DNA from 2 places in the Leifsonia lichenia genome. Region 2 is predicted to be linked to the other one. Evidence: predicted binding sites of a transcription regulator. Region 2 holds the regulator's gene; the other holds the start of a gene.
What was found. The regulator LexA, encoded in region 2, represses DNA repair genes until DNA is damaged. The targets are predictions, from matches to a motif close to TCGAACANNTGTTCGA.

Region 1: uvrA (excinuclease ABC subunit UvrA) is a predicted target of LexA. The motif match lies at 2,553-2,568, and genes of this name have one in related genera.

The regions. Positions count from the first base shown of each region.
Region 1 is NZ_BAAGWT010000002.1:622,722-626,928, reverse strand. It holds gene ACYVGI_RS07515 (AAA family ATPase) at 1-505, shown strand, start outside; gene ACYVGI_RS07510 (DUF58 domain-containing protein) at 502-1,941, shown strand; gene ACYVGI_RS07505 (hypothetical protein) at 1,938-2,468, shown strand; gene uvrA (excinuclease ABC subunit UvrA) at 2,649-4,207, shown strand, end outside.
Region 2 is NZ_BAAGWT010000002.1:942,347-946,553, forward strand. It holds gene ACYVGI_RS09040 (histidinol-phosphate transaminase) at 1-557, opposite strand, end outside; gene ACYVGI_RS09045 (LysM peptidoglycan-binding domain-containing protein) at 1,306-1,674, opposite strand; gene lexA (transcriptional repressor LexA) at 1,909-2,628, shown strand; gene ACYVGI_RS09055 (metallopeptidase family protein) at 2,784-3,134, opposite strand; gene metE (5-methyltetrahydropteroyltriglutamate--homocysteine S-methyltransferase) at 3,245-4,207, opposite strand, start outside.

The sequences.
Region 1 (4,207 bases), 320 kb from region 2:
CTTCATGACCCGCCTGAGCGTCGGCTACCCGGATGCGGACGGCGAGAGCCGCGTCCTCCTCGCCCGTGTGAGCAGACGCAGGGAGATCGCCACTGTCGAGCCGGTCATCGACGGTGCGACGCTTCGTGCCATGCAGGACGGCGTCGAACGGGTCGACGTCGACCCGGACATCGCCGCATACTGCGTCGCCATCGCCGCGGCGACCCGTCGCCACCGCGCTGTGGAGGTGGGGGCGTCGCCCCGCGGCTCCCAGGGACTCCTGCTCGTCGCCCGCGCCCGCGCCGTGATGGCAGGACGCGACTTCGTCATCCCCGACGATGTGAAGGCCGTCGCGATCCCCGTCCTCGCCCACCGCCTCTCGCTCACCGTTCAGGCGTGGACGAGCGGCGTGCAGGCCTCCCAGGTGGTGGCCGAGGTGGTCAACGCGGTGCCTGGCCCCCCGTCGATCGGCTCAGCCAGGGACGCGGTCCCCGCCACGGCACCGGATGCGGGACTCCCGGGGTGAGCGACCCCACGGCGAGCGAGCCGGGCGAAATGCCACCAGCAGCGGACCCCGCGCGCACCACCTCCACCCACTGGAATCTCAGCCCAGCCGTCGTCGCTGCGCTGCTCGTCGCAGTGCTCTGCCTCGGCGCCGGCTTCGTCGCCGGGCGTGTTGAACTGGCGATGGTCGGTGTCCCGCTGCTGGTCGCCGCCGCATTCGGCTGGGATCGGCGCCCGGCCGAACGCATCCCTCTGTCGTTCTCCGCACACGCCGACGCCGCGCCGGGCGCGCCCGCCTCGACCGCCGACGTCCAGGCGGCCCCGACCCCCAGCACGCGCACGCGCGCGACAACCGCGCCTCCCACCCAGGGCGCCACTGTCCGGGCCACGGGCTCCGTCACCACCCCCGCGCCGGTCGACGCGTTCGGCGTGCGCATCGCCCTCCCGAACCGTGCGCCGCTCGACGCCGTCGTGACCCAGCGCACCGCCGCTGCCATCGCCACGAACATCGTCGTCGGCCACTCCGGTCCGCAGCGTCTGCTGAGGCTCGGTGCCAGGGCGATCGGCGCCGACGCGGCGTTCGTCGGGGACACCGCGGATGGTCCGTCGCTCGACAGGGTGGTGCGGCCACGCGTCGTCCCGATCAGGAGCCTTCCGCTGCCCGCGCGCCTGATCGGCCTGACCGGTCCGCATCCGTCTGCCCGCCCCGGCGACGGCGGCGAGTTCCGCGACGTGGATCGGTTCCAGCCGGGGGACAGGCTGCGCCGCATCGACTGGAAGGCGACGGCGAGGCGCTCCCAGAATGCGGGGGAGCTCTTCGTCCGCCGCACAATGGCGACCTCGGACGCCTCTGTGCAGTTCGTCATCGACAGCAGGGACGATCTGACCGCGAGGGTGGCCGACTGGGCGGCACTGCATCCCCTGCCGGGGGTCTCGTCGCAGGACTTGGCGCGGGAGGCCGTCGTATCGCTCGCCGGGGCGTATGTCGCCGCGGGGGACATGGTCGGCTTCGACGACCTCGCCGATCCTGCTCGTGCCGTCCCGCCGCGCGCGGGGGCACGTCACCTGCACCGGGTGCGTCGCGCCGTCGAGCTCACCGCTCCCCGGGGCGCCGCGACCGAGCGGGTCCGCGCCCCGATCCTCGCGCCCGGCGCGCTGGTCTACGTGATGTCGACGTTCCTCGACGAGCAACCGCTGCGGCTGGCGCTCGCCTGGCGGGCGGCCGGGCACCGGGTGATCGCGGTCGACGTCCTCCCGGCCAGGCTCACCCGCGACCTGCCCGCCAGGGAGCGGCTGGCGCTCCGCGTCGTGGAGCTGGAACGCACCCTGCGCCTCCGCAGGCTGGCCGCAGCGGGCATCGACGTGCTCGTCTGGCAGGATGCCGACGCGTCCGGCCTGCCGACAGGAGCACGGGATGCGCGGCTGCGCGAGCTGAGCAGGCCGCGGAGGGCGCGATGAGCGACGCGACCACCCCGCAGCCGGAGCTCGGCTTCACCGTGCCCGGCTGGTGGGTCAGGGCACTGTTCGCCGTCATCGCCGTATTCCTCTGCGTCACGGTCGCCGACTCCGGCTTCTGGGTGGCCGTCTCGCTCGCACTGACCGCCGCGGCCGTGGCGGTTCCGCGCTGGCTGACCGCGTGGTTCCTCATCGGGGCGCTCGCGTTCACGGTGCTGCTGCATCCCCAGTCGGTCGGGGAGTGGCGCGTATACGCGCTGATCGCCGGCGCGCACGCCCTGCACCTCACGGCGACGTGGATGCTCGTCGTCCCGCCGTTCGCGCGTCTGCAGCCCGCCGTCCTGCTGTCGTCGCTGCGCAGGTTCGCTCTCGTCCAGGTGCCCGTTCAGGCGGCGACGGCCGGTCTGCTCGCGCTCACCGGTGCCGCGCGCGGCGCCGCCGCGATCTGGCCGGCCGTGCTCGCCGGGGCGACGGTCGTCGCCCTCGTGCTCGTCGCCGCCCCCGTGCTGCTGCGCCGTCCGCACCAGTGATCCGCCGCTGTCTCCAAGCAATGTCGGTGGTGCGGCATAGACTCGGCGGCGTGCGGTGACAGGTCTGTCGATGAGCCGGTACAATCGAACATATCTTCGATCTGCGCTGGGCGAACACGGCTGGCGTGCGGCGGAGAGTAGCGGAGAATTGATCGAGTGACTGAAATTGATCGGGTGGTTATGGGCAAGGTGACCGGTTCACACCTCAGCGTGCGGGGAGCGCGTGTGCACAACCTGCACAACGTCGATCTCGAGATCCCGAGGGATTCGCTCGTCGTCTTCACCGGGCTGTCGGGGTCGGGCAAGTCGTCGCTCGCCTTCGACACGATCTTCGCCGAGGGGCAGCGCCGCTACGTCGAGTCGCTGTCCGCGTACGCGCGCCAGTTCCTCGGTCAGGTGGACAGGCCGGACGTCGACTTCATCGAGGGTCTGAGCCCCGCCGTCTCCATCGATCAGAAGTCCACCAACCGCAACCCGCGGTCCACGGTCGGCACGATCACCGAGATATACGACTACATGCGCCTGCTCTGGGCGCGCATCGGCGTGCCGCACTGCCCGGTCTGCGGCGAGCCCATCCAGCGCCAGACGGTGCAGCAGATCGCCGACCAGCTCATGGAGCTCGAGACCGGCCGTCGCTACCAGGTGCTCAGCCCGGTCGTCTCGCAGAAGAAGGGCGAGTTCGTCGACCTCTTCAAGGAGCTGGCCGCCAGCGGTTACTCGCGCGCGCTCGTCGACGGAGAGCCGGTCCAGCTCAGCGACCCGCCGACCCTCAAGAAGCAGTACAAACACGACATCTCCGTCGTCGTCGACCGCCTGGTCGCCGGGCCAGACATCCTGAGCAGACTGACCGACTCGCTGGAGACCGCTCTGCGGCTCACCGACGGTCTCGTCCAGGTCAACTTCGTCGACGAAGAGGGCCCGGATGCGTGGCGCACGTTCAGCGAGAAGCTGTCCTGCCCCAACAACCACCCCATCCAGCTCACCGAGATCGAGCCGCGCACCTTCTCGTTCAACGCACCGTTCGGCGCCTGCCCGGAGTGCTCCGGCCTCGGCACCCGCATGGCGGTGGACGAGGATCTGCTGCTCGGCGACGAAGACGTCAGCATCGCCGATGGCGTCATCATCCCGTGGACGACGCAGGGCAGGGGACTGTTCCAGTACTACGAGAAGCTGCTCGACGGCCTCGCCCGCGACCTGAAGTTCTCCCTGAAGACGCCGTGGAAGAAGCTCTCGGAAGAGGTCCGCAACGCGGTCATGCGCGGCGACAACTTCGAGGTCAAGGTCAAGTGGAAGAACCGCTACGGCCGTGAAATGAGCTACACCTCCGGCTTCGAGGGCGTCGTGCCGTACATCGAGCGTCAGTACCTCCAGGCCGAGACCGACACGCAGCGCGCCCGGTGGGCGGAGTACCTGCGCGAGGTCCCGTGCTCCGTGTGCGGCGGCAAGCGCCTCAAGCCCGAGGTCCTCGCCGTCCTCGTACACGGCGCCAGCATCGCGGACGCGTCACAGCTCAGCCTCAGCGACGCCCGGCTCTTCATGGACAAGCTCCACCTCACCGAGCGCGAGGAGAAGATCGCCGCGCAGGTGCTGCGCGAGATCAAGCTCCGTCTCGACTTCCTCATCCAGGTGGGGCTCAACTACCTCGACCTGTCGCGCGCTGCCGCAACGCTCTCCGGTGGCGAGGCCCAGCGCATCCGGCTGGCCACGCAGATCGGCTCCGGCCTCACGGGCGTGCTGTA
Region 2 (4,207 bases):
CCGCGGGCCGCGTCGTACGCGGCCTCGATGGTCGCGAGCGACAGCGGCGTCCCCGTCGGGTTGTTCGGCGAGCACAGGATGACGATGTCCGGGTCTTCGCGCCGGATCTGCTCCGCGGCGGTCTTCGCCGACAGCTCGAATTCGCCGTCGCGGTGCGCGGCGATCCAGCTCGTGCCGGTGCCGGATGCGAGCAGCGGGTACATCGAGTAGGTCGGGCTGAACCCGAGCAGGCTGCGACCCGGTCCCCCGAACGCCTGCAGGATGTGCTGCAGAACCTCGTTGGACCCGTTGGCCGCCCAGATGTTCTCGGCGGTCAGTCCGTGCCCGAGGTACCGCGCGAACGACTCGCGCAGCTCGGTGAACTCCCGATCCGGGTAACGGTTGACGCCCCCGATCGCCGCCGAGATGCGCGCGACGATGTCGGCGGCCACATCCGCGGGCACCGGATGCGTGTTCTCGTTCACGTTCAGCGCCACCGGAACGACCTTCTGCGGCGCTCCGTAGGGGGTCTTGCCCCGCAAGTCATCACGAATCGGCAAATCGGAAAGAGAAGTCACCCACCAATGCTAGTCACGCGGCGCACCGTGTGACGCCGAGCGGCTGGCGAACCCGCACGGCACTCCGTTCGAACGGAGACCCCACGCGCCACGCCGCGAACGCCTCCTTCCGAACGGAGAACCCGCACCCCACCAGCAGCAACCTCCTGCCCAACGCAGAACCCGCACCCCACCAGCAGCAATCTCCTGCCCAACGGAAACCCCACACTGCTAAGCAGCAAACTCCTGCCCAACGGAGAACCCACACCCCACCAGCAGCAATCTCCTGCCCAACGGAGAATCCACACCCCCGTCAGCAGCAACCTCCTGCCCAACGGAGAACCGACACCGTCAAGCAGCAAACTCCCGCCCAACGCAGAACCCACACCCCACCAGCAGCAAACTCCTGCCCAACCGAGAACCCACACCCAACCAGCCACGACCTCCTTCGGATCGAAGCACCCAGCTCACCACCGTCACCCGGCGGCACTGCCGCGGGACCGCTCGGCTCGGTTCCGCAGGACAATCCGTACGACACGCCGCCAACTTCTCCTTCCGAACGGAGAACCGACACTTGACCGGCCCAAGAGTCCTGCCGAGCGACGAACCACCCCACCAAGGCGCCCCAAATTCCCCCCCGCACCCCGCACTCCGCGCCCGCGCCCGCACCACCCCACCAGCCACGCAAAAAGGGCGCACCCATCCAGGCACGCCCTCCCCAAACTTCCCCAGCGCTCTCAAACCCGCGCTACCGAGGACCGCCCGGGCCCTACCCCGCGTACTGCGTCGGAATCGCCAACTGCTGGCCCGGCGACACCACGGCGGTATCGAGCTGGTTCAGCGAGACGATGTCCGCGATCACATCGCGGGGGTCTGCGCTCGGCGCGACCTTCTCCGCGATGCTCCACAGCGACTGGCCTGACTCGACCGTCACGTAGTGGAACTGCACGTGGGCCTGGTCGCCCGAGGCCGCAGCGCCTCCGCCGTTGAGCGCGAAGACGAGGGCTCCGACGATGAGCGGCACGGAGGCCAGCGTGGTGAGGACGACGCGTCCGCGTCGCGTGAGACGAAGGCGCGTGCGCGCGCCCACGGGCGTCGGGAACTGCGACGACGACATCGTGATCGTTGCTGTGCTCATGCTGCTGACCTCCTAAGATTCCGCACCCGGTGCTTGGCCGGCAGGCCGGATGCGAAGCTGTGTTCCGAATATATCTTCGAATGTTCGAAACCACAAGCACGATTCAATGACGAAAAACACCAGTGATTTCGAGACACGCTCGAACACATGTTTGTTTTACCCCTGCATCGTGGATACAGTTTCGATTGTCTGGACTTCACTCAACCAGGCACCACCGACATTCGGGCCGGCCGGATGCGCAGACGGGTCACGAAAGGGACGACCGTGGCGAACGACAACCAGGGAGCACGCGAGCGCGGGGGCACGCGCAGACGTAAGAACCTGAGCGAGAAGCAGTTGTCCATCCTCGACGTCATCCAGCGATCGGTGAGCCAGCGCGGCTATCCGCCGAGCATGAGGGAGATCGGCGACGCCGTCGGCCTCTCGTCTCTGTCGAGCGTCACGCATCAGCTCAACCAGCTCGAGCTGAGCGGCTACCTGCGCCGCGACCCGAACCGGCCGCGCGCGCTGGAGATCCTGATCGACCTGCCGTCGAACTCCTCCGAGTCGGTCGACTACGAGAACCAGACGCCTGTCGGCGACGCCGCGATGGTCCCGCTCGTCGGCCGCATCGCCGCCGGCGTGCCGATCACCGCCGAGCAGCAGGTGGAGGAGGTCTTCCCCCTCCCCCGCCAGCTCGTCGGGAACGGCGAGCTCTTCATGCTGAAGGTCGTGGGCGAGTCGATGATCGACGCCGCCATCTGCGACGGCGACTGGGTGGTCGTCCGCACGCAGAAGACCGCGGAGAACGGCGACATCGTCGCGGCCATGCTCGACGACGAGGCGACGGTCAAGGTCTTCCGCCAGCGCGACGGCCACACCTGGCTGCTGCCCCGCAACTCCAACTTCGAGCCCATCCTGGGCGACTACGCCGAAGTCCTCGGCAAGGTCGTGGCGGTCCTCCGCGCCGTCTGACCGACACCCCAGCGTTTCCGAGCCCGGCCCGTGGATGCACGGCCGGGCTCACGCGCATCCACCCTGCTCTGCACCCCATCGAGTCCGACGTCGTTCACGCGGCCGGCCGCGACCGACAGCGAACAGCGTCAGACTCGATCGGCGGACCAGGCCGGTCACGCCCAGCCGAGCTCCTGCAGGCGGGCGTCGTCGAGCCCGAAGTAGTGCCCGATCTCGTGGACGAGGGTCACCCGAACGCGCGCACGCAGCGCATCCAGATCCGCAGCACTGGCAGCGAGGTTGTTGCGGTACAGCGTGATCCGGTCGGGCAGCTCGCCGAACCCGTAGACTCCGCGCCTGGTCAGTGGATGCCCGCTGTACAGCCCGTACAGTCGCGGCCGGGCGCCGGGCGGCTGGTCCTCGATCAGGATCGCCACGTTCTCGAGCGGCGCGACCATGTCCGGCGGCAGCGCGTCGAACACGTCGCCGACCATCGCTTCGAACGCATCAGCCCCGATCTCCACCATTCCCCCATCCTCACCCCGAACGCGATCGAGCCCAGGGTTTTTCAACGCATCCGGGCGGAATACGGTGAAAAACCCTGGGCTCGATGGCGTCGAGGCGTGGAGGCCTGGGGCTAGGCGGTGACGGGAGCGGCGGCGCGCACGGCGCGCGTCGCGGCGATGATGTTGCGCAGCGACGCGACGGTCTCGTCGTAGCCGCGCGTCTTCAGTCCGCAGTCCGGGTTCACCCAGAGCTGGCGGCCGGGGATCGCACCGAGCGCCGTCTCGAGCAGCTCCGTCACCTCGGCGACGGACGGCACGCGGGGCGAGTGGATGTCGTACACGCCAGGGCCGATGCCGTGCTCGAACCCGGAGCTCTGGATGTCGTGGACGACCTCCATGCGCGACCTGGCCGCTTCGATGCTGGTGACGTCCGCATCCAGGTTGCGGATCGCGTCGATGACCACGCCGAACTCCGAGTAGCAGAGGTGGGTGTGGATCTGCGTCTCGTCCCGCACACCGGACGTCGCGAGCCGGAACGACCCGACCGACCAGTCCAGGTACGACGCGTGGTCAGCCTTCTTCAGCGGAAGCAGTTCGCGCAGCGCGGGCTCGTCGACCTGCACCACCCGGATGCCCGCGGACTCCAGGTCGGCGATCTCGTCGCGCAGCGCGAGCGCCACCTGGCGCGCAGTCTCGCCGAGCGGCTGGTCGTCGCGCACGAACGACCAGGCCAGGATGGTCACAGGCCCGGTCAGCATCCCCTTGACCGGCTTCGGCGTGAGGCTCTGGGTGTACGTCGACCACTCGACCGTGATCGGCTTGGGCCGCGACACGTCACCCCACAGGATGGACGGGCGGGTACAGCGGGAGCCGTACGACTGCACCCAGCCGTTCTGCGTCACGGCGAACCCGTCGAGGTTCTCGGCGAAGTACTGAACCATGTCGTTGCGCTCCGGCTCGCCGTGCACGATGACGTCGATGCCGATCTCCTCCTGCAGGTCGACGACGCGCTTGATCTCGTCGCGCATCCGGCCCAGGTACTCCGCCTCGGTGATCAGCCCCTTCGCGAACTGAGCGCGCGAGCGGCGGATGTC